Regions from separate parts of the Enterococcus sp. DIV1314a genome, predicted to be linked through region 3. Evidence: predicted binding sites of a transcription regulator. Region 3 holds the regulator's gene; each other region holds the start of a gene.
The links. The regulator NrdR, encoded in region 3, represses ribonucleotide reductase genes. The targets are predictions, from matches to a motif close to ACACNATATATNGTGT.
Positions count from the first base shown of each region.

Region 1: a site for NrdR is predicted at 3,086-3,101, ahead of nrdH (glutaredoxin-like protein NrdH). Genes of this name have one in related genera too.
Region 2: a site for NrdR is predicted at 4,379-4,394, ahead of nrdD (anaerobic ribonucleoside-triphosphate reductase). Genes of this name have one in related genera too.

Region 1 is NZ_JBIOQP010000001.1:159,221-166,845, reverse strand. Features, by position in the region: gene nrdF (class 1b ribonucleoside-diphosphate reductase subunit beta) at 1-413, opposite strand, end outside; gene nrdE (class 1b ribonucleoside-diphosphate reductase subunit alpha) at 497-2,656, opposite strand; gene nrdH (glutaredoxin-like protein NrdH) at 2,780-3,004, opposite strand; tRNA gene IGI68_RS00825 (tRNA-Lys) at 3,318-3,390, shown strand; gene IGI68_RS00820 (DUF898 family protein) at 3,567-3,911, opposite strand; gene IGI68_RS00815 (DUF1836 domain-containing protein) at 4,193-4,756, shown strand; gene IGI68_RS00810 (DegV family protein) at 4,749-5,606, shown strand; gene yycF (response regulator YycF) at 5,809-6,513, shown strand; gene walK (cell wall metabolism sensor histidine kinase WalK) at 6,519-7,625, shown strand, end outside.
Region 2 is NZ_JBIOQP010000001.1:1,676,504-1,684,128, reverse strand. Features, by position in the region: gene IGI68_RS07905 (FtsX-like permease family protein) at 1-265, opposite strand, end outside; gene IGI68_RS07900 (ABC transporter ATP-binding protein) at 269-1,036, opposite strand; gene IGI68_RS07895 (lipoate--protein ligase) at 1,192-2,196, opposite strand; gene IGI68_RS07890 (MBL fold metallo-hydrolase) at 2,209-2,949, opposite strand; gene IGI68_RS07885 (M42 family metallopeptidase) at 3,101-4,189, opposite strand; gene nrdD (anaerobic ribonucleoside-triphosphate reductase) at 4,495-6,687, shown strand; gene nrdG (anaerobic ribonucleoside-triphosphate reductase activating protein) at 6,712-7,308, shown strand; gene dinB (DNA polymerase IV) at 7,413-7,625, opposite strand, start outside.
Region 3 is NZ_JBIOQP010000001.1:2,023,355-2,030,979, reverse strand. Features, by position in the region: gene IGI68_RS09645 (Nif3-like dinuclear metal center hexameric protein) at 1-204, opposite strand, end outside; gene IGI68_RS09640 (tRNA (adenine(22)-N(1))-methyltransferase) at 201-902, opposite strand; gene IGI68_RS09635 (hypothetical protein) at 975-1,415, opposite strand; gene dnaI (primosomal protein DnaI) at 1,432-2,361, opposite strand; gene IGI68_RS09625 (replication initiation and membrane attachment family protein) at 2,361-3,761, opposite strand; gene nrdR (transcriptional regulator NrdR) at 3,774-4,247, opposite strand; gene coaE (dephospho-CoA kinase) at 4,434-5,033, opposite strand; gene mutM (DNA-formamidopyrimidine glycosylase) at 5,038-5,874, opposite strand; gene polA (DNA polymerase I) at 5,895-7,625, opposite strand, start outside.

The DNA of each region.
Region 1 (7,625 bases), 1.9 Mb from region 3:
ATAATTTCAGCCTTTTTTTGTAAGTAAGGATTGGTATCGACCCATTCAAAGATTTTTTCGATTTCGGCTTTCGTGTTTAAGGTACTAAAAATGGAAGAATAACTTTTCGCATGGACGGATTCCATAAAAGCAATATTATTTAATACCGCTTCTTCATGTGGTGTGCGAACCGCATCTTTTAATTGAGCCATTCCACTTTCTGATTGGACGGTATCAAGGAGCGTCAAGCCACCAAGCACGTGACTGACCATTTCTTTTTCCGCATCCGATAAACTACGCCAATCATCCAAATCGTTGGAAAGTGGGATACGGGTATCTAACCAAAATTGTTCCGTTAGTTTTTCCCAAGTAGATTTATCAATAATATCTTCAATTTCGTTCCAGTTAATTGCTGCGTAATACGTCTTTGCCATGGAAGGTGGCCTCCTTTAATTTGAAATAAAAAAGAAGCTAGGGAAAACCCGCTAGCTTCAAAGTTGCCGTGTCTTTTTAGCGGTTAAATGACACAACTCTCACATTGGTTACTACCGATTTCTTCCGCATCATCTGTGAATGTGCGAATATAATAAATGGATTTGATTCCTTTATTGAAGGCGTAGTGACGTAAGATATTTAAATCTCTTGTCGTTTGTTTGGATGTCGTTTTCCATTCATAAAGACCTTCTGGAATTTCAGAACGCATAAATAACGTCATACTCATTCCTTGATCAATGTGTTTTTGCGCAGTCGCATACACATCAATCACTTTGCGCATATCCATATCATAGGCTGATTTATAGTAGTTGATTGTCTCATTGGATAAATAAGCCGCTGGATAGTAAATTTTCCCGATTTTCTTTTCTTGACGTTCTTCAATTAAACGTGTAATCGGATGTAAACTTGCACTCGTATCATTAATATACGAAATAGAACCGTTTGGTGCAACCGCTAAGCGATTTTGGTGGTAAAGACCATCGACTTTCACGTTTGCTGCTAAGGCTGCCCAGTCTTCTTTTGAGGGAATGGTAACTCCTTCAAACAATTTTGCAACTTTTTCAAAAGTTGGTGTATAGTCAGCATTGATGTAATCGGTGAAGTAAGAACCATCAGCATAACTAGATTGTTCAAAGTTATGGAATGTCATTTGTTTTTCTTTCGCGATTTGATGACTTTCCATTAAAGTCCAGTAATTTAAGAGCATAAAGTAAATATCGGTAAACTCAATTGATTCTGGTGAGCCATATTCCATTTGATTTTTCGCAAAGTAGGTGTGTAAGCCCATCGCGCCTAAACCAATTGTATGATTGATTTTATTTCCGTGTTGAATAGACGGGACCACGTCAATATCAGAAGCATCTGTTACAAACGTCAACGCACGGGTCATCGCACGCACGGAACGACCAAAGTCAGGACTTTCCATTAAGTTTACGATATTCGTTGAACCAAGGTTACAGCTAATATCTGTTCCCATCACTTCAAACTCTTGAATATCGTTGACTAACGAAGGTTCTTGAACTTGAAGAATTTCAGAACAGAGATTACTCATGATAATTTTGCCAGCAACTGGATTCGCACGGTTAGCGGTATCGATGTTAATAATATATGGATAGCCAGATTCTTGTTGTAATTTTGAAATCTCATCTTCTAACTCACGCGCATTGATTTTCGTTTTGGTAATCCGAGGGTTGTTAACAAGGTTGTCATACTCTTTGGTGATATCAACATAAGAAAAAGGTACGCCATATTCTTTTTCAACACTATAAGGACTGAATAAATACATCACTTCATTTTTACGAGCTAGTTCATAGAATTTGTCTGGCACAATGACACCAAGAGAAAGAGTCTTCACGCGCATTTTTTCATCCGCATTTTCTTTTTTCGCTGATAAGAAAGAGATGATATCTGGATGGAAAACGTTCAAATAGACGACACCGGCTCCTTGACGTTGACCTAATTGATTGGAATAACTAAAGCTGTCTTCAAATAATTTCATGACGGGCATCACACCACTCGCGGCACCCGCATAGCCTTTAATTGGCGCGCCTGCTTCACGCAAGTTTGAAAGTGTAATCCCTACACCGCCCCCAATTCGAGACAATTGTAAGGCAGAGTTAATGCCACGACCGATAGAGTTCATATCATCCGTTAATTGAATTAAGAAACAAGAAACCAATTCGCCACGACGTTTGCGTCCTGCATTTAAGAAAGAGGGTGTTGCTGGTTGGTAGCGTTGATGAATCATCTCATCCGCTAACGTTAGTGCTAATTCTTCGTCGCCATCTGCAAAGTAAAGGGCATTAAAAGCTACCCGGTCTTCATAAGTCTCTAAGTAGGATTCACCGTCATTGGTTTTTAACGCATATTGACCGTAGAATTTGTAAGCAGCCATAAATGACTGGAAGCGGAAGTTTTGTTCAGCTAAAAATGTATAAAGGGACTCAATAAACGTCATCGAATACTTAGCGATAAATTCTGCTTCTAAATAATCTTCTTCGATAAGGTAATTGATTTTATCCTCAATTGAATCAAACGTTTTGGTATTTGGTCGTACATTTTCGGCAAAGAATGCTTCAAGTGCTTCTTTATCTTTATGTAACGGAATCTGTCCATTTACAGGACGATTAATTTCATTATTCAATTTAAAATAGGTGACATCTTTTATGGATTTAAGACTCATCTTTGTACACAACCTTTTCTAATTAATGGGTGGGTCTGAGCATAAAAAGAAGGATTTGAAGTCTTACGACAGACAAATCCAACATCTAGTGACATTTTAAAAGAACTTTTCAGCTCGACTATCTTAAGAAGCTAATTGGCGTAATAAATCAGGGCGGAAACCAACGATCGTTTTCGCTTCACTCGTAACTACAGGAACACTTTGGAATCCTTGCTCTTTTAACCAATCGATTGCGGTAGGTTCGTTATCTAAGTTAATTTCTTCAAAAGAAATATGGTTATCGGTTAAGAAACGCTTTGCCATGTTGCATTGCATACAGTTGTTTTTTGAAAATAATTTAATATTCATTTTTGTTCCTCCTTGAAATCATTGACTGTTAAATCTTATAAATAATAGTATAGCTTTATTTAGTAGGAAGTCAATGGAAAAACACTATATATTGTGTTTGTGAAGAAGGGAGACGCTAATTGTTGTGGTTTTTTAAAAGTTTTTTGTTCATAGAACCTATGATTCATGAGCCTTTTAAGCACCCAAAAGACGAGAAATTAGTCGAAAAAAAATAAACTTGTGAAGAAAATCATTAGACAATCAGGTAAAACGATACGCACAAAAAGCGTTGCATTTTTCAAATGAGAGTGCTATTCTATTAGAGTAGTTTAGCGGGGCGTTAGCTCAGTTGGTAGAGCAATTGACTCTTAATCAATGGGTCGCGGGTTCGAATCCCTCACGCCCCATGGGTGCCAAACCCACGGAGCCGGAGAATTGTTGGTGCGCAAGCATTTTGAAAACGATTCTCGCGGCTTCATTTTTTTTACATTCAGACGCTTCTGGCGACTGCCTCTAAGGGCAATCACCAGAAGCGTCTTTTTTTTAGTCAGAAATGACTACTATTGTGGCTCTTTGTAAAATATTAAAAATCGAGTTCCTCTTCAATCTTTGTAGCGTAGACGACTTCCCCAACAGTGGTGTATTTGACTTTCCATTGTTCCAGTTTGAGATGTAACCAGAATCCATAAATTCCAAGTGTGATAATGGTCAAGAGTACCCATTTTATCCATTGCCCAAACAACCCAATCCCGGTACCGTAAAACTCCAGGCGATAACCATCAATAACCGTGTGTCTGGTTTTCCATCGATGCATCAAAACAATTGCCCAAGGGGTCAATAATCCGCCCGAAAATAAAATCATCAGTCCCGCTAGTAATGAATGGCCAAAGTAACTGAATAGGCCGCCATCGAAATGGGAACGTTGCATAGTATCACTCCTTTAATTCTTTCCTTGATTTTCTTATTTTATCGTACTTACGCAGCGAAAGAAAGGTCATCTTCCAGAACAACTTGGAGAAATCAAAAAAATCAGTTGAAAAGTTGGCTGGATTTTCGTCAGACAAGAGTCAAATGTGGCATAAATCGTTTATTTAAAATCGTGTTGTTTTGATGTTCAAACGAAGCAATTTATGGTAAAATATATCTAGTTTTAAAAACTAGATTATCAGTTTATTAAAATCGAATGAATGATAAAAGAAGGGGTTTTTATTGGAAGAATTAGAACATAAGATGTCAGCTTGGGGAGAATCGTTGTGGTCATTTCACTTGCCACGTTGGGAAGAACTACCTGAACTTGACTTGTATATGGATCAAGTTATTACCCTAGTCGATCACTATTTATCGCCAGTCATCCATTCAGATAAACATACATTATTAACGGCTTCAATGGTGAATAATTATGTGAAAAATGGAATGATTCCTCCGCCGAAGAAAAAAAGATATACGCGTAAACATGTTGCCTTTTTGATTGCGATTACCTTATTAAAGCAAGTATTGACAATTAATGAAGTCAAGCAAGGGATATTATTTCAAGGAAAGATGATTGGCATTCGACAAGCGTACAATCTTTATTGTGAAATACAAGAGGCCGCGATTCAACAGGTTTGTGCCCAAGCGACGGGGCACAAAAAGAGAAATGATCAATCAGAAAACGATGAAATTCAATTTTTAGCAGCTTATAGTGCCTCAAAGGCTTTCGCCAATAAATTATTGGCAGAAAAAGTTATTGCACTCCAAACAAGTTATTTGAAAGAAGGAATAGAAAATGAATAAAGAAAAAATTGCTTTATTAGTGGATTCAGGTACCGATGTCCCACAAGACGTGATTGACACGTATGGCATTTATATGGTGCCCTTACAAATTATTTATAAGAATCGGACGTACACCGATAAAATCGATATTACGCCGGAAGAAGTGTATCAACGTTTTTCAGAAGAAATTCCGAGCACGTCGCTGCCAGATGGTCAAACGATTCAAAAAACGATTGATCAAATTAAAGCTGATGGGTTTGAAAAAGTCTTAATTGTGACCATCTCTAGTGGACTTAGTGGGACGTATAATGTGATGCGTTTATTAGGTGAGGCAGAGTCAGAAATCGACGTGTATGTTCTTGACACGAAAAGTATTGGGATTGGGGCGGGGTTGCAAGCCATTCGGGCAGCAGAATTAATTGCGGCCGACACAGCATGGCAACCACTCATTGCGCAACTCGAAAAAGAAATTAAACAAAATAAAGTCTTATTTAATGTTGCTACTTTAGAATATTTACAAAAAGGTGGCCGCATTGGATTAGTTTCTTCGCTGATTGGTACGGCGCTAAAATTAAATCCAACTATTTCTTGTAATGAGGACGGGGTCTATTATACCGTTGCAAAATCAAGAGGACGCAAACGCAGCATTGATAAGCTGGTCGAAATTGTCGAAGAGTTTGTCGGCAATCATCAAGATTTTCGCTTAGCGGTGGCTCAAGGCGATGCAATGCCTGAAGCGTTAGAGTTAAAAGCGAAATTAGAGGCAAAATTCCCAAATGCCAAAGAAATTTTATTTGGTACGATCTCTCCCGCTTTAGTGGTCCATACGGGTCCAGGCTTGTTAGGAATGGGGATTCAAGTCATTCGCTAGTTAAAAGCAACAATCAACAGCCTTCGTTTTGCCTCATTGCGGCAAGTAGTTAGCGAAGGCTATTTGTGTTGTTTTTTCTTATTTTTTTCTAAGAAAGTAAGAGAAAGCGACCTTTTAATGAAACATTAAAAAAAATCATGTATAATAATAGAGATTGATTGTCACCTAATTAAAATATATTGACAAAGAATGAGGGATTTTTATGAAAAAAATACTAGTTGTAGATGATGAAAAACCAATTTCTGATATTGTGAAGTTTAATCTAACCAAAGAAGGCTACGAAGTGTTTACCGCTTATGATGGTGAAGAAGCACTTGAGAAAGTCAAAGAAGTTGAACCAGATTTAATTTTATTAGACTTGATGTTACCTAAATTAGACGGCTTAGAAGTGGCGCGTGAAGTTCGCAAAACGTATGACATGCCAATTATTATGGTTACAGCCAAAGATTCAGAAATTGATAAAGTGTTAGGACTCGAACTAGGTGCGGATGATTATGTTACAAAACCTTTTTCAAATCGGGAATTAATTGCGCGTGTGAAAGCTAATTTACGCCGAGGATCTAGTGTGGGAAAAGGCACTGAAGTTCCTGTGACAACGGATTTAGAGATTGGCGATTTAGTGATTCACCCGGATGCTTATATGGTAACGAAACACGGTAGCACGATTGAACTCACACATCGCGAGTTTGAATTGCTTCATTATTTAGCCAAACATCTTGGACAAGTCATGACGCGTGAACACTTGCTACAAACGGTGTGGGGCTATGATTACTTTGGTGATGTCCGGACGGTCGATGTGACAGTCCGTCGATTAAGAGAAAAAATTGAAGATAGTCCAAGTCATCCAAACTATCTTGTGACTAGACGTGGGGTTGGTTACTACTTACGCAACCCAGAACAGGAGTAGGTATAATGAAAAAAAAAGTTCGCTTTTTTCAATCAGTGAACTTTAAAATCGCCCTGACAATTATCTTGATTTTAGTTATTTCAATCCAGATAATCGGGGCGTATTTTATTCGCGGTTTAGAGCGTTCAATGATTGATAATTTTAAATCCTCCATGAATACACAAGCAGAGACGATTTCAGGGACGGTTAGTACGTATTTAAGTCAACAAGATAGCGATCAAGAAGACATTAATAATGAAATTCAACGGATTTTAGATAGTAGTGAATCGCCTGATATTTTAGAGATGCGGGTTGTCGATGAAAAAGGAATTATTCGCGCAACGACCAATGTTAATGATCGAAGTTCCATCGGGAAAAAGAGTATCGATTCCTATATTGATCAATACGAAGATAAAAATTTCGCAGCCGTCGATGAAACGACAGGTGAACGTGTCTTAATCAACATTCGCTTACTCCAATCAGCCGGGGAAGTCGTTGTCGGAACACTTTATATCCGTAGTGATTTGGAAAAACAATATCAAGAAATTTCAAATATCGCGGTGATTTTTGTGACGGCAACGCTTTTAGCCATTGCGATTGCGATTGTCGTTTCGGTCTTAATCGCTCACTCCATCACGCAACCCATTGGTGAAATGCAAGAACAAGCTTTGCGGATTGCACGCGGTGATTATAGTCATAAAGTTGAAATTAACGCAAAAGATGAACTTGGCCAACTGGCGGAAAGTTTTAACCAATTAGCTGAGCGAATAGAAGAGACACAAGAGGCGATGGAAGCCGAACGAAATCGCTTAGATAGCGTTCTAACCCATATGACAGATGGCGTCGTGGCCACCGATCGAAGAGGGAAAGTCATTACGATTAACGAAATGGCGCTATCATTATTAAGCTTGAAACAAGAAGACGCAATCGGGCAGTCGATTTTGACATTATTTCAACTTGACGAGGAATATAGTCTGCGTTCGTTATTAGAAAACACGAAAGAAATGTTAATCGAACGGCCGTCTCCTGTGCCACATGTCCAAGACTTGATTTTGCGCGTGGATTTTTCGATGATTCGCCGGGAGTCAGGGTTTATTTCTGGTCTTGTTGCGGTCTTGCATGACGTCACGGAA
Region 2 (7,625 bases), 350 kb from region 3:
CATATTCTTTTTTGCGCATTGAAAGTAAGAAGGAATTGGCATAAAAAATATAAACAACCGTAATAATAGCAAGCAAAACTGTCCCTAATTGAAAAATGATTCCAATATCTGCGAGTGTTGGGATGACCTCTGCAAGAAAAGTTGAATTAAACGCCATTGTTTGAAAGAGATAAAAAATAGCAACAGAAATCACTAAACCGGCTAATAAAACGACATAATCTTGCCACCGTTTTTTGACACTAATAAAGGATAATTTCCAAGTCATGGCTTACACCTGACTTTCATCGAAATCAACGTGTGACAAAATAGCTAAGATTTCTTGGTAAAAAACTTGTTGATTGGCATTTCGAGTAATTTCTTTATAGATTTTCCCATCTTGAATAAATAAGATTCGTTTACAATAACTGGCACTCATCGGATCATGAGTCACCATTAAAATCGTTGTTTGGTAGTCTTCATTTAGGTGACGTAACGCTTCAAGTAAATTTTTGGCATTCTTAGAATCTAAGGCCCCTGTTGGTTCATCTCCTAGTAATAACTTGGGTTGATGAATCAAGGCTCTAGCAGCTGCTGCTCGTTGTTTTTGGCCTCCTGAAACTTCTGCCGGATATTTATCCAAGATTTCTGAAATTGCTAGTATCTTAGCCATTTTTCGAACTTGTGTCTCAATTTTTTTCGACGCAACGCCTTGTAATGATAAGGGCAAAGCAATATTTTGGAACATCGTTAAATTTTCTAGTAAATTAAAATCTTGGAAGATAAAGCCAATGTTTTGACTACGAAACTGCGCTAATTGATTTTCTTTCATCCCCGCTAATGGTTGACCGGCAATCATCACTTCCCCTTGCGTTGGTTGATCGAGGGCAGATAACATATTTAATAAGGTCGTTTTACCTGAACCAGAAGGCCCCATAATTCCGACAAATTCGCCTTCTCCGACTGAAAAGTCAATTTTCTTTAAGGCCTCATACTGCTCACTGCCCTTTTTTCCATAGACTTTTTTTACCTGATTCACTGTCACAACGTTTTGTTTCATTGCTTTTCCCTCCATATTTTGTGTCTTTATTAAATCTATCACAGGTTTTTTCGGAAAAAATCAGCCTTAAGTCCTTATCTGTTCTCGGTCTTTTGCCCCTAAAAAAAAAACACCGCGCCTAATTTCTTAGACGCGATGCTCTGGTGATTGACTGCTTAGTAAATCAATGTGAATAAATCTTCTGCTGTAATATTGCCAAAATATTTCGCAATATCAATCTTACTGATAGCTTCTTTTAAGGCTTCTTTTTCATATTTTGTGCCAATTAACTGCTCTTCCACATCTTTGATTTCACCTAATCCAAAGAAATCGCCAAAGATTTTTAAATCCGTGATGACTCCCTTTTGGACATTCATTTTTATTTCGACGGAACCAATTGGGAATCGTTTACGGCGTTCCAATTCAAACTTCGGCGATTTTCCGTAATTCCAGTCCCAATTAGCGTAGTATTTAGCGGAGATTTCGTTCACTTTTTGCCAATCCTCTTCGGTTAATTCATATGTTTTAATATCATCCATTGAATCAACCCCAAAAATTTTAAGCAAGATAGCTTGACGAAAATCTTTCGTGTCCATTGCTTCATGATGTTCATCTAAGAATGGTTTAATATTTGTCACACGTGAGCGAATCGATTTGATCCCTTTTGACGCAATTTTATCCGCACGTACTTTTAATGCATTTACCACTTCATCAATTTCACTATCAAACATAATCGTTCCATGCGCAAACATCCGGCCATTCGTTGCATACATCGCATTCCCTGAAAACTTCTTGTCCTCAATCACCAAATCATTGCGCCCTTTTAACTCGGCACCCGTCACCCCTAACTCATGTAACGCTTGAATAATTGGTTGCGTCACTTTGGCAAAATCACGGAATGAATTACCATCGTCCGGCATGATAAAACTAAAGTTTAAGTTTCCATAATCATGGTACACTGCGCCCCCGCCACTTAAACGACGCACAACATGGATTCCTTTTTCATCGACATATTCTTGGTTAATTTCTTCAATCGTATTTTGATTGCGCCCAATAATAATGGACGGTTCATTAATATAAAACAATAAAATTGGTTCATCTACCGTTAATTCCTGCAATAAAAATGTTTCTAAGGCTAGATTGATTCGTGGATCGGTTAATTCATTTGGCACAAAAATCATGTAAGATTCCTCCTAGAGTGTAAAAACTTTTCCGACTGCTGCGAGTGAGACGACCACGTCTTCCCCTGCTGCGAGTTGGGCTTCTTCTTGTAATTGTTGTAAATCCCCAAATTGAGGTAGGTGGGTTAGAGCTAACTGTTTCACACCCGCTAAACGCGCTAATTCACCGGCTTCTTGGGAAGTAAAATGTGCAAAATGCCGTTCATTTCCGGCAAATAAATACGTATCTGCTAAAAATAAGTCCGCTTCTTTTGCAAATTCGATAAATCCTTCTAAATAGCCCGAATCCCCCGTGAAGACGAATACTTTTCCGGTCGACTTTTCCACAATCCGCATCGCGTAACACACAACCGGGTGGATTGTTTTCATAAAGGTGATGGAAAAAGGCCCCATTTCAAGGCTTTCGTCTGCCAAGTAGTTATAGCCCTGTGAAACATTTGGAAGAGATAAGCTGTCAAAATGAACCGAATCTTCGTTATGACCATAGATCGGCAAGAGTTTGCGGTCACTTGTTTTTGGGTACAGTTGCCAGTAATACTGTAAAACGCCTAAATCTGCGATGTGATCATGATGATAATGACTCAAAATCACCGCATCTAACGCCAATGGATCGAGTACTTTTTGTAACTGAAGCAAACTGCCACTACCTGCATCAAGCAATAAATTAAATTCAGCTGATTGTAACAAAAAACTGGTCGTTCCCTCTCCTTGATAAGGATAAGCCCCTAGACAGCCTAAAGTCGTAATTTTCATTGGTCGACACCTCCCACAATAGATTATCATAGATTCAAAAAAATAGATGAAATGAAGCATTTTTTGAACAGCATTTTGCTGCCTATTCGCGTGCGATGCATCAAAAAGACCTGATTCATTTACGACTCAAGTCTTTTTGACCGTTATGTGATTAATAACTCAGTAATTCTTTCACCGCAGCGTCATCTAAACGACGAACGACTTCAGTCACTAATTTAACGGTATTTAAATAATCATCTTCATGCATCACAGAAGTGTGTGAATGTAAATAACGAATCGGAACTGTAATGGCAATCGTTGGAACTCCTTTACGATTTAAGTGCATTTGTCCACCATCCGTGCCGCCACCTGCAATCACCGTATATTGGAAAGGAATCTCTAGCTCTTCTGCCACATTCACGACAAAGTTCAATAATTTTTTGTGCGGAATTAAAGAAGCATCAAAAATTAAGACTTGCGGTCCTTGTCCTAAGACAGAATCGGCTTCTTTAGGTGTCATACCTGGTGTATCCCCAGCTGTCCCTGTATCAAGCGAAATCGCAATGTCAGGATTGACTAAATAAGAACTCGTGCGTGCGCCTCGAAGACCAACTTCTTCCATAACGCTACTACCGGCAAATAAACAATTATCGTGTCCCTCTTTGGCTAGATTTTCTAACACACGTAATGCAACAGCTGTACCCGCACGGTTATCCCATGCTTTTGCAAGTAAAAATTTACTGCCGTTCATGCGTTTGTACTCAATATACGGCGTAATCATATCGCCTGGACGAATGCCCCAAGCTTTTGCTTCTTCTTGACTAGAAGCCCCAATATCAATAAACATATCTTTAACTTCATAAGGTTGCTTGCGTGCTTCAACGCTTAAAACATGCGGCGGTTTTGACCCAATCACGCCATGAATAATCTGACCGTCTTGCGTTTTAATTTCGACTTGTTGAGCCAACATGACTTGACCCCACCAACCACCTAACGTTTGAAACTCGATAAAGCCTTTTTCGGTAATTTTTGTTACCATAAAACCGACTTCATCCATGTGACCACTAATAAAGATTTTTGGTCCGCCACCTTTACTGCCGGCGTGTTTGGCGATGACGCTCCCGATACCATCAAAGAAAATGTCATCTGCATAGTCTTTCGCATATGTCTTAAAGACTTCTCGAACTTCTTCTTCATTGCCCGGTACACCGCGAGCAGAAGTTAAATCAATCAATAATTGTTCTTCTTTTTGTTCTAACATGACTTGCCACTCCTTTAAGTTTGAATACGCTCTTAATTATAGCATTTCTAATCTTCTTTACTAGCCTTTCTCTTTTTATTTCTATATTTGAATTATACAATACAATCTTTTTTTATTCATTATGTGTAGAAAAAAACAAATGAAAATGCGATATTTCATCTGTTTTACGAACGTATATTTAATGCATAAACACTATATATGGTGTTTTCTTTTCCTTGTCAAGTCTTTTTAACACAATATATAGGTTGATTATCCTAAAGTTTTATCCTATTATAAGAGAGTAGAATTTAAAGGAGTGAGTACAAATGATGAACCTTAAGAGAAAAGATACACAAATGCATCGCGCACAAAAAGGATTAGATAGTATGAAGATTATCAAGCGTGATGGTCGTCTAGTCGATTTTGATGATCAGAAAATTTATGATGCATTAGTTAATGCCAAACGCCAAATTTCAGGTGAGCTTTCTCCTCTTGATCATCAACTAATTTTAACGATTGTTGAAAAAGTTGATCTCGAAATTGCCCAACGATTTGTTGATAATATTAAAATTTATGAAATTCAAAATATCGTCGAACATATCCTCTTAGAAAGCGGGGAGTATGCCCTAGCAGAACATTATATTAGTTATCGCACACGACGGGATTTTGAACGCAGTAAAGCGACAGACATTAATTTTACGATTGAAAAACTGATGAATAAAGATCAGCAAGTCGTCAATGAAAACGCGAATAAAGACAGTGACGTCTTCAACACCCAACGCGATTTAACCGCTGGAATTGTCGGAAAATCGATTGGCCTAAAGATGCTTCCACCACATGTCTCAAATGCGCATCAAAAAGGCGATATTCATTACCATGACTTGGATTATCATCCGTATTCACCAATGACCAATTGTTGTTTAATTGATTTTCAAGGGATGTTAAACAATGGCTTTAAGATTGGAAATGCAGAAGTCGAATCGCCAAAATCGATTCAAACTGCGACTGCTCAAATTTCACAAATTATCGCAAACGTTGCATCTAGCCAATATGGTGGCTGTTCTGCTGACCGAATTGATGAATTACTTGCGCCTTTTGCGAAATTAAACTATGAGAAACATCTGCTAGATGCCAAAGAATGGATTGACGGCGAGGAACGCCAACAAGCCTATGCGCGACAACAAACGCAAAAGAATATTTATGACGCCATGCAAAGTCTAGAATATGAAATCAATACCTTGTTTACGTCAAATGGCCAAACACCCTTTACATCACTTGGTTTCGGTCTTGGCACGAATTGGTTCGAACGTGAAATTCAACGAGCAATTTTGCTTAATCGTATCAAAGGGCTAGGTAAAGAAGGCCGAACAGCTATCTTTCCTAAATTAATCTTCTCAATGAAACGCGGTGTCAATGCGAATCCAGAAGATCCAAATTACGACATCAAACAACTCGCCTTGGAATGTGCAACCAAACGGATGTATCCAGATGTTTTAAACTATGACAAATTAGTCGAGCTGACTGGTAGTTTTAAAGTACCTATGGGTTGTCGCTCGTTCCTTCAAGGTTGGAAAGATGAAAATGGCAACGAGGTCAATGTTGGAAGAATGAATTTAGGTGTCGTGACGCTTAATCTCCCTCGAATTGCCTTGGAAGCAAATGGCAGTATGGAACGCTTCTGGAGTCTGTTAGAAGAACGCTTGAGTATTGTCAAAGATGCCTTGATTTACCGCACCGAGCGTTGCAAAGAAGCCTCACCAGAAAACGCTCCTATCTTATATATGTATGGCGCTTTTGGTAATCGTCTAAAACGCGGCGAAAAAGTCGATCAACTGTTTAAAAACCGTCGGGCAACGGTGTCATTAGGGTATATTGGTCTTTACGAGTCAGCTGCTGCCTTTTATGGTGGTGATTGGGAAACAAATAAAGAAGCCAAAGATTTCACCTTAGCCATTTTGAAATCGCTCAAAGCACACGTCGATGATTGGTCCAATGAATATGGCTATCACTTTAGCGTTTATTCCACACCGAGTGAAAGTCTAACCGATCGTTTCTGTCGTCTAGATACCGAAAAATTCGGCGTCGTACCTGATATTACGGACAAAGATTATTACACGAATAGTTTTCACTATGATGTTCGGAAAAATCCAACACCATTTGAAAAACTAGACTTTGAAAAAGATTATCCTGAATTTTGTTCCGGCGGCTTTATTCATTACTGTGAATATCCTGTCTTACAACAAAATCCAAAAGCATTAGAAGCTGTTTGGGATTATTCTTATGATCGTGTCGGCTATTTAGGCACAAATACCCCGATTGACCATTGTTATGAGTGTGGATTTGAAGGTGACTTCAATCCAACTGAACGCGGATTTGAATGTCCCCAATGTGGAAACCATGATCCAAAAACCTGTGACGTGGTAAAAAGAACGTGTGGTTATTTAGGGAATCCGCAAGCGCGTCCGATGGTTCATGGACGTCACAAAGAAATTTCAGCTCGCGTTAAACACATGAAATAAACAAAAAGGAAGGAGTAATAGGCCATGAGGAATCCCCAACCGAAAGAATGGGCAGCAAAAGATTATAGCCAAAACTACATTGCCGATTATAAAGCTTTTAATTTCGTTGATGGCGAAGGCGTCAGAAATAGTTTATACGTGAGTGGTTGCCTCTTTGCTTGTGAAGGGTGCTTTAATAAAGCTGTCCAAAATTTCCGATACGGCACGCCCTACACCGAAGAATTGGAAGAGCAAATTATCGCAGACCTCGCGCACCCTTCCGTCCAAGGACTCACGTTACTCGGCGGCGAACCTTTCTTAAATACAGCAGTCTGTTTAGCGGTCGTCAAAAGAGTCAAAGAAACCTTTGGCAATACTAAAGATATCTGGAGTTGGTCGGGTTATACATTTGAGGAATTATTACTAGAAACCGAAGATAAATTAGAACTCCTCGCTTCGATTGATATCTTAGTAGACGGTCGCTTTGAATTAAATCAAAAAGATTTAAATTTACAATTTCGCGGCAGTCGAAATCAACGAATCATTGATGTTAAAAAATCCTTGGCTCAAGGAAAAGCTATCATCTGGGAAAAATGCCATGATGCCGATCAAAAATTTGAACAAATTCAAAAATCAATTTAAACGAAAAACAGCGCACTCATAAAAAATGAGGCGCTGTTTTGCATTCTATTGAAACAGATTAGAACCATTTGTATGACAGCTATCGTGCTAACTGTCGACGGAATTCAATGGTTCGCATTTTCCCACAACGGTAAACGAATATTCTCATACGTAATTGGATCTAAATTCGTCAGCGTAATACCTAATAAACGAATCCCTTTTTCGATACCTAAAATTTCTTCCCAAATGGTGCTACTTTGCGAGAAAATTGCTTCTTTTGTATGAAGATAATCCGGTAACGTGGCGCGTCGCGTAATCGTCGTAAAATCGTCGTAGCG
Region 3 (7,625 bases):
CGGATGTTTTGCAATAATGAGATCGACTTGCTTTTCGATTGCTTCTGCAACGACTTCTGGACGAACGTCTAAGGTAACCATGATACGCTCAATATTGCGATCAAGCTCTCCAATATGTAACCCAACCGGATCGCCTTCTTCTGCCAACCATAAAGGGAAACGCGTTTCGAAACGACGAATCACTTCTAAGCCATTCACCATTATGCTAAGACCTCCTCGATCCATTGTAATTGTTCTTTGACTTCTGCTATTTTTTCCAGAGGTAATTCTTGCGCTTTTGTTAATTCTTTGAGCACGCGTTGTTTATTCGTTAACTCTTTTTGCCATTTTTGTAAGAAAATAAGCGATCGCTCCTTTAATAAAATCGGTCCAAAAAACAACTCTTTCTTTGAATACGACAAGTTACGATCACTGGGAATCGCTACAATGATTTCATAAATTTTTTGATTTTCTTCTAGTATTTCTTCATGACGAATTTCATAGTCATTTCGTATCAACCAGTTTCGCAACGTTGCTTCACCCACATTGGGTTGTAAAATCAAGGTTTCATTATCTGTTAGTTGTCCTTGTTGTTTACCATTTTCTAATATGTTGCGAATCAAGGCGCCACCCATTCCAGCAATGGAAATCGCATCAATCTGATCTTCTGCATGGATTGCCGCGAGACCATCTGCTAACCGAACAATAATCTGATTTTCTAAGCCGTTTTTTGCTACTTGTTTCTTTGCCGATTCATATGGCCCTCTAACGACTTCTCCCGCAACGGCAAAAGGAATTTGCTGCTTTAATACTAAGTAAGTAGGTAAATAAGCATGATCGGAACCGATATCCGCTAAACGTGCACCGAGTGGAACTTGTTTTCCGACTTGCATTAACCTTGATGATAAAACTTGTTCATTCACTAAAAAAACAACCTCCAAAATAAAATGATAAGAGAGTTGCGACAGGAAATCGTCGCAACTCTTAAAAAGAAATTACTTCACTAATTCCACCGAAAGAATTGAATTCCCTGGAATTTGCGGTGGGATGGACATGGTCATGATCGCTGGGTGATCCAACGATACTTTCAGTTTATCGCCCGCTTTTAGATCATTAAAATCAAAATCCAGTGTTGTAGGATCAACATTAATTGCCACCCCGTCATTAAACGAAGTCGTCGCATTTTCGGAATCTTGCACGGCTTCTACATCGGTTAGTAAAATTTGGACAGCTGATTCTTGTGTTTCTAATTCTGTTACACTTTCAACCGTTGCTGTAAAAATGGTCACGATTTCTTCCTCCTTCGTTGTAGACATGCTATTGCTACTTTCAACCATCGACTCACTCTGAGTCGATTCGGTATTTGTTGTTGTTGTACAGGCACCTAGTAACATCACTGAAAATAAGATTAAACTACCATTGATTATTTTTTTCATACTGTGTTGATCCTCCTCATGATTGATTTCGGCGATTTTTACCGGTCATTTCAATTTCTTTTGTTAAATAACGAATGCGCTCCATAATTCGCTTCGCTTTTAGTGGTTCTTCTTCTCCACGTTGTGTCACCGATAGATGGCGTTCTAATTCTAACATGGTGAAATTGGAGGAAAAGAAAGTAGGCAATTGTTCTTGCATACGATGTTGCAAGATGACACCGAATACTTCATCGCGAATCCAGCTACTCATCGCATCCGCCCCAATATCATCTAACATTAAAACGGGCGCATTTTTAATCTCATTGAGTTTTTCGCCTACTAAATCTTTGCCAATTGCTTGCTTCATTTCCACTGCAAAAGTCGGAAAATGCAGGAGGGTTGTTGAATACCCCGCTTCTGCTAAGTCACGCGCAATCGCACCTAATAAGTAGGTTTTGCCAATGCCAAAACTTCCGACAAGATATAACCCTTTGTGAAATTGTTTCGGATTTGCCGTATAGGACTCAATAAAATCAATACTCGCCATTAAGGCTTCACCGCGTCCTGTCGTGCCTTCGTAATTACTAATCCGTGCATCTTGAATATCTTTTGGCATATTAACAGCATGAATTCGATTTCGGACTTCTTCTTGATGTTTCCGTGCTAATAAGTCTTGGGTCGGGACATACGTAACATCGATTGAATGGAAATTCAAGATTAATTGCGGTTCGTAACCAGGAGCAATCATCCGTTGGTCTTGCGCATCGAATTTTCGTTTTTCTTGCACGAATTCGTATAATTTTGCATAACTTTTTTCAATATCCATTTCCGTCAAATAGTCTTTGTTTTCGTCGATAAAGCTTTTCACTTCAGGATTGGCTAGGACTTCTGCCATCATCTCTTGAAAACGCGCACGATAATTGCGTTGGTCAATCAGCTTATTTAATTCTCTTCCGACATTTTCCATTAACTTTCACCTTCTTTGCGTTTTAAATAGGCTTGCAAGCGCTGATTAATTTCAGCTTGTTTTTCGGGGTTTTCTTCTGTCACTTTTGGCTTGATGGCCCAATCTGGCAACGTTTCTTTGCGAATCGGTGGGCGCGAATAATTATTGGGACGTGTATTTTTCACTTGTTCGCGAGCTGCTTGTTTTTCTTTTGATTCTTTCACAAATTCTCGCGCATATTGAATAGCTGTTTCAGGACTTTGAAACCCTTTTTCAGACCAATTCGTCGCAATCGTATTCACAAAATTCGGTTGCAATGTACTATTGTCTTGGATAACTAAGACGTAGTGAATCAAAATATTAATCACTGAGTTTGGTAATGGGCTTCGTTCAACTAACGATTTCAACAACCATTTTTCACTGTCCGTCACATAACTCTTCTTTTCCACTTTAATTGCTTCTAAAAAATCATACGGTGCCGTTTTTTCGCTCAGTTTAATTAATTGAATATCTTTTTCAGAGTAACCCGTTTGACGAAGTAAATTAAATCGACGCACATCTGCTTCTTCACTAACCGGCTGCATGCTTGGTCTTTGAAATGTCGTTTGGTGCTTTCTTTCGACAAATTGTTTGAGTTGTCTAGCATCAACCAGACCTGTATCAAGTGCGACGACTTGGACTAATAAATCGTCTACCAGTTCGAGTTCATTATAACCATATAAGTTCGCGTATACGGTCAGTTGTGCTTTAAAATCACTCGTAAAATTCGTTTTTGAAATAAATTTTTTGTTCGCTAGCTCCATTAAGAAATGCCAATCTAGCTGCGTAGTATCCACCTTTAAACCAGGTTCTTTTGCTTGTTCGTATTCTTTTGCAACGTTTTCCAATTGATCAGAAGTACGGGAAAATAGATTTAAATCAAGATTCCCATAAACAGTCGTAAAGTTAGCTGTCACTTCTTGATAATCGGCTCTATTGATTTTTTTAGGTTTAAAGCGACGGGTTAATTGTTTAAACTTTCGTTCACCTACGGCTTGATGTAGCAAAAAGCTATACGTGACATCTTTTATAAAATTTTGTGGAACGAGTGGTTCTTCTAATTGATAAAGGTACATTTTTCCGAATTCTGGATCCTCTTTTTCAAAAACGGTTAATAGACCCATTCCTTCTAAGCGTTTGCGCGCTTCTAAAAAAGGAGATAACCCGATATTTAAGGCATTTAAACAATCTAAATGGATGAACTCACTTTCGTTTGAGTCCGCTTCATCACCTAAAAACTGAAAATATAAGGCTAACGCTTGGGCCCCAATAATCGGTTGATATAAATAAAGGAGGCCATCCTTGCCTTCTTGTGTCAGAGGGAGCGCTTTGAATACTTGATATATCGTATTTGGTGTTATTTTTTCCCACGTATTAGGCATCTTACTCCTCCTTTACGCGTCATTTTTATCCTTTGCCTTTTCAACGATATCCTGTAATTCCTTTAAGAAAACGGACATGTCTTTGAATTGACGATACACACTCGCAAAACGAATATAGGCAATTTCATCTAAATCAACTAAATATTCCATGACGTATTCCCCAATTAAATTAGTCGGGATTTCACTTTCGCCAGATTCGCGAATTTTACGTTCGACTTGATCGACAATTTTTTCCATTTGATCCATCGTTACCGGACGTTTTTCAGCCGATCGTACGAGTCCACGCAAAACTTTTTCACGATTAAATTCTTCTCGGGTACCGTTTTTCTTAATAACGAGTAAAGGTGTTTCTTCGATTCTTTCAAAAGTGGTAAATCGGAACCCACAATTTTCACATTCTCGACGACGACGAATGGTACGACCATCGTCCGCTTGACGACTATCAACAACTTTGGAATTATTGTGATGACATTTTGGACATTGCATTTTCCCACCTCATTTTCATTTTATTCGAATACTCCAACAAAGAAGTTTTCTATTTAAGGATATTATAACATGATTTCTTCCTATCGCTCTCATTTAATGACAAAAAACTCTAGATACGCTAGAGTTTTTATCGTTTTTTTAAAATGTTAGAACCTAAGTGAATAACGATTTTTTCTTTTCTTTTTCTCAAGAAATAAAGTGCTCTTGTTTCAACCAATCCATTACTTGCTTTTTGGTTGCGTCGACGCTTCCTTGATTATCAAAGACGACTGCTGCCTGCTCTTTTTTTCTGTCAATCGGTAATTGACTGCGAATGCGTGCCCATGCTTCATTTTCTGATAACTGATCACGCGCCATTAAACGAGTGAGCTGAACACTTTCTGGCACATAGACGACCGCTACTTGGTCGACCACAGATTCATATTTTCGTTCAAACAGCAGTGGGATATCGACGATGACCAGCGGCGCTTCTTGTTTTTTTTCGGCCACTTGCTGCAAGATCGCCTCGCGTAAGTATGGATCTAGTAATTGATCTAATGCTTCGCGTTTAGGCGGATTTGAAAAGATGATCTCGCCCAATTTTTTGCGATTGAGTTCGCCATTTTCAAAAAGGACTGCCGAACCAAAATGATCCGCAATCGCTGCTAAGGCGGGTTTTCCCGGTTCAACAATCAAGCGCGCAATCTCATCGCCATCGACAATTGGAAATCCTAAAGCACGAAAAATTGACACAACCGTACTTTTCCCAGTCGCAATACCACCTGTCAATCCTAGCACTCGTGTCATCTTCTCACCTCTTTATTTTTTGACAAGTTGGACAAAAATGGGTGCCGCGTTGCGCGACTTTTATTTTTTGGATTGGCGTTTGACATCTAGCACACGGCTGACCGGTTTGACCATAGACCTGAAGCGATACTTGAAATGTCCCTGCTTCTCCTAACGCATTGGCATAGGTTCGAATCGTCGTCCCACCCGCTTCAACCGCTTGACCTAAGACCGCAATGATACTCTCATACAAAAGACTTGTCTCACGCTCGGTAAGTGAACTGGCTAAGCGCTCAGGATGAATACTCGCTAACCACAATGCTTCATCTACATAGATATTGCCTAAGCCAACCACGATTTTTTGATTTAGGAGTAACGGTTTAATTGCCATTGTTTTCTTTTTTAACGCCTCTTGAAAGGCAATCTTATCAAAATCATGACTTAACGGTTCCGGACCTAATTGTTTAATGCCTTTATATTCCGAACTTTGATTTTTAGGAACGAGCGCCATCCGACCAAATTTACGCACATCACGGTATTGTAACTGACTCCCATCTTGCATTTGAAAGATGACGTGCGTATGTTTATCTTGAATAGCCGTTTGTGCGGAAGGGAAATATTCGTATTTCCCTTCCATTCGCAAGTGAGAAACTAAATCAAAATCCGTTAATTTGAGAATCAAAAACTTTCCGCGTCGTTGTACGCCTATGATTTCTTGACCGCTTAAAAAAGCTTGAAATAGTGGAACTTCCGGTAATTCAATAATTCTTGGCCATAAAACGGTGACAGTATCAATCGTTTTGCCCAAGACTAACCGTTCGAGACCTTTTCGAACGGTTTCAACTTCTGGTAATTCAGGCACAGTGCCTTCCTCCTCTTAACCTATTTTGCTTCGTACCATGTCTTACCCCAACTACTGTCCGTCACAAGTGGAACAGTCAATGTCACGGCATTTTCCATCACTTCTTTAACGAGAGCATCAAGTTGGGTCAATTCATTTTCAGGTACTTCAAAGACAAGCTCATCATGAACTTGTAGTAGCATTTTCGCTTCTAATTTTTCTTCTTTTAGACGCTTTTCTAATTGAATCATCGCCATTTTAATAATATCAGCGGCACTTCCTTGAATCGGTGAATTAATGGCTGTTCGTTCCGCAAATGAACGTAAATTAAAGTTCCGTGAATTAATCTCCGGTAAATAGCGACGACGATGGAAAAGCGTTTCAACGTAGCCGGTATCTTTTGCTTCACGCACGATTTCTTGCATGAACGTTTTTACACCCGGATAGCGCTCAAAGTAAGTATCAATGTACTGTTGCGCTTCTTTTCGGGAAATTCCTAAGTTTTGGGATAAGCCATAATCCGAAATCCCATACACAATACCAAAATTGACGGCTTTTGCTTGCCGGCGCATATTGGCAGTCACTTCTTTCGGATCCTCAATGCCAAAAACACGCATGGCGGTGCTTGTATGGATATCTTGCCCTTCAATAAAGGCTTGCTTTAAATGTTCATCATCCGAAATATGAGCCAAGACCCGTAATTCGATTTGAGAATAATCAGAAGCATAAATTAGCCAATCTTTTTGTTTTGGCACAAACGCTTCGCGAATTCTGCGTCCTTCTTCCAAACGAATCGGAATATTTTGTAAGTTGGGATCGACAGAACTGAGACGTCCCGTTTGGGTCAACGTTTGTACGTAGCGTGTATGAACACGACCGTCCGCTTGAATCATCTTCAATAAGCCTTCAATATAGGTCGATTGAATTTTTGAAATTTGACGATAAATCAAAATGTCATCGACAATGGGGGCTTGTTCTCGTAACTGTTCTAAGACATCGACAGCCGTTGAATAGCCTGTTTTGGTTTTTTTAATGACCGGTAACCCCATTTTTTCAAACAAGATCACGCCTAATTGTTTTGGCGAATTTAAATTAAACGTCTCGCCTGCCATTTCATAAATTTTCGTTTCAATTTCGTGTAATCGTTTGGCAAAATCAACGCGCATGTGTTCGAGACGTTCACTATCAACCGTAATCCCGATAATTTCCATCTCTGCTAAGACTTCTGACAAGGGTAATTCCATTTGATGGAATAACTGATCTTGATTTTTTTCCGCCAGCGCTTCTTCTAATTGATTGGTTAATCCTTTAATCACTTTAATCTTACGTGCTAAGTGTTCAAACATCACCCCGTCTTCTGGGAGTGCTCGTTTCGCGCCTTTTCCGTAAATGGAGACATCTGATTGGATTTCTGTGTACCCATATTGTTGGGCAACCGCAGCCATATCTGTCCCTAAATCATTGGTGTCGAGTAAATAGGCCCCTAATAATACATCAAAGGATACCCCTTTTAAGCGTGTGCCGTGCTTGGCAATCGCCACAATTGTTCGTTTCGCATCATAGACTTCTTTTTTCTGATTGACGTCTTCTAACCACGTTTTCATCAGCGGGTCTTGGAGTAACGCGATATTTTTTGAGACATAAACCTGCTCACTCGTTCCCCAAGCCAAGCCCACCATTTCGCTTACGTGATAATTATCATCAAGCATCTCGACATAAAGAGCCGCTTCATTCGGAAACATTTCAGCCGTCACGGTCTCCACTACTTCAAA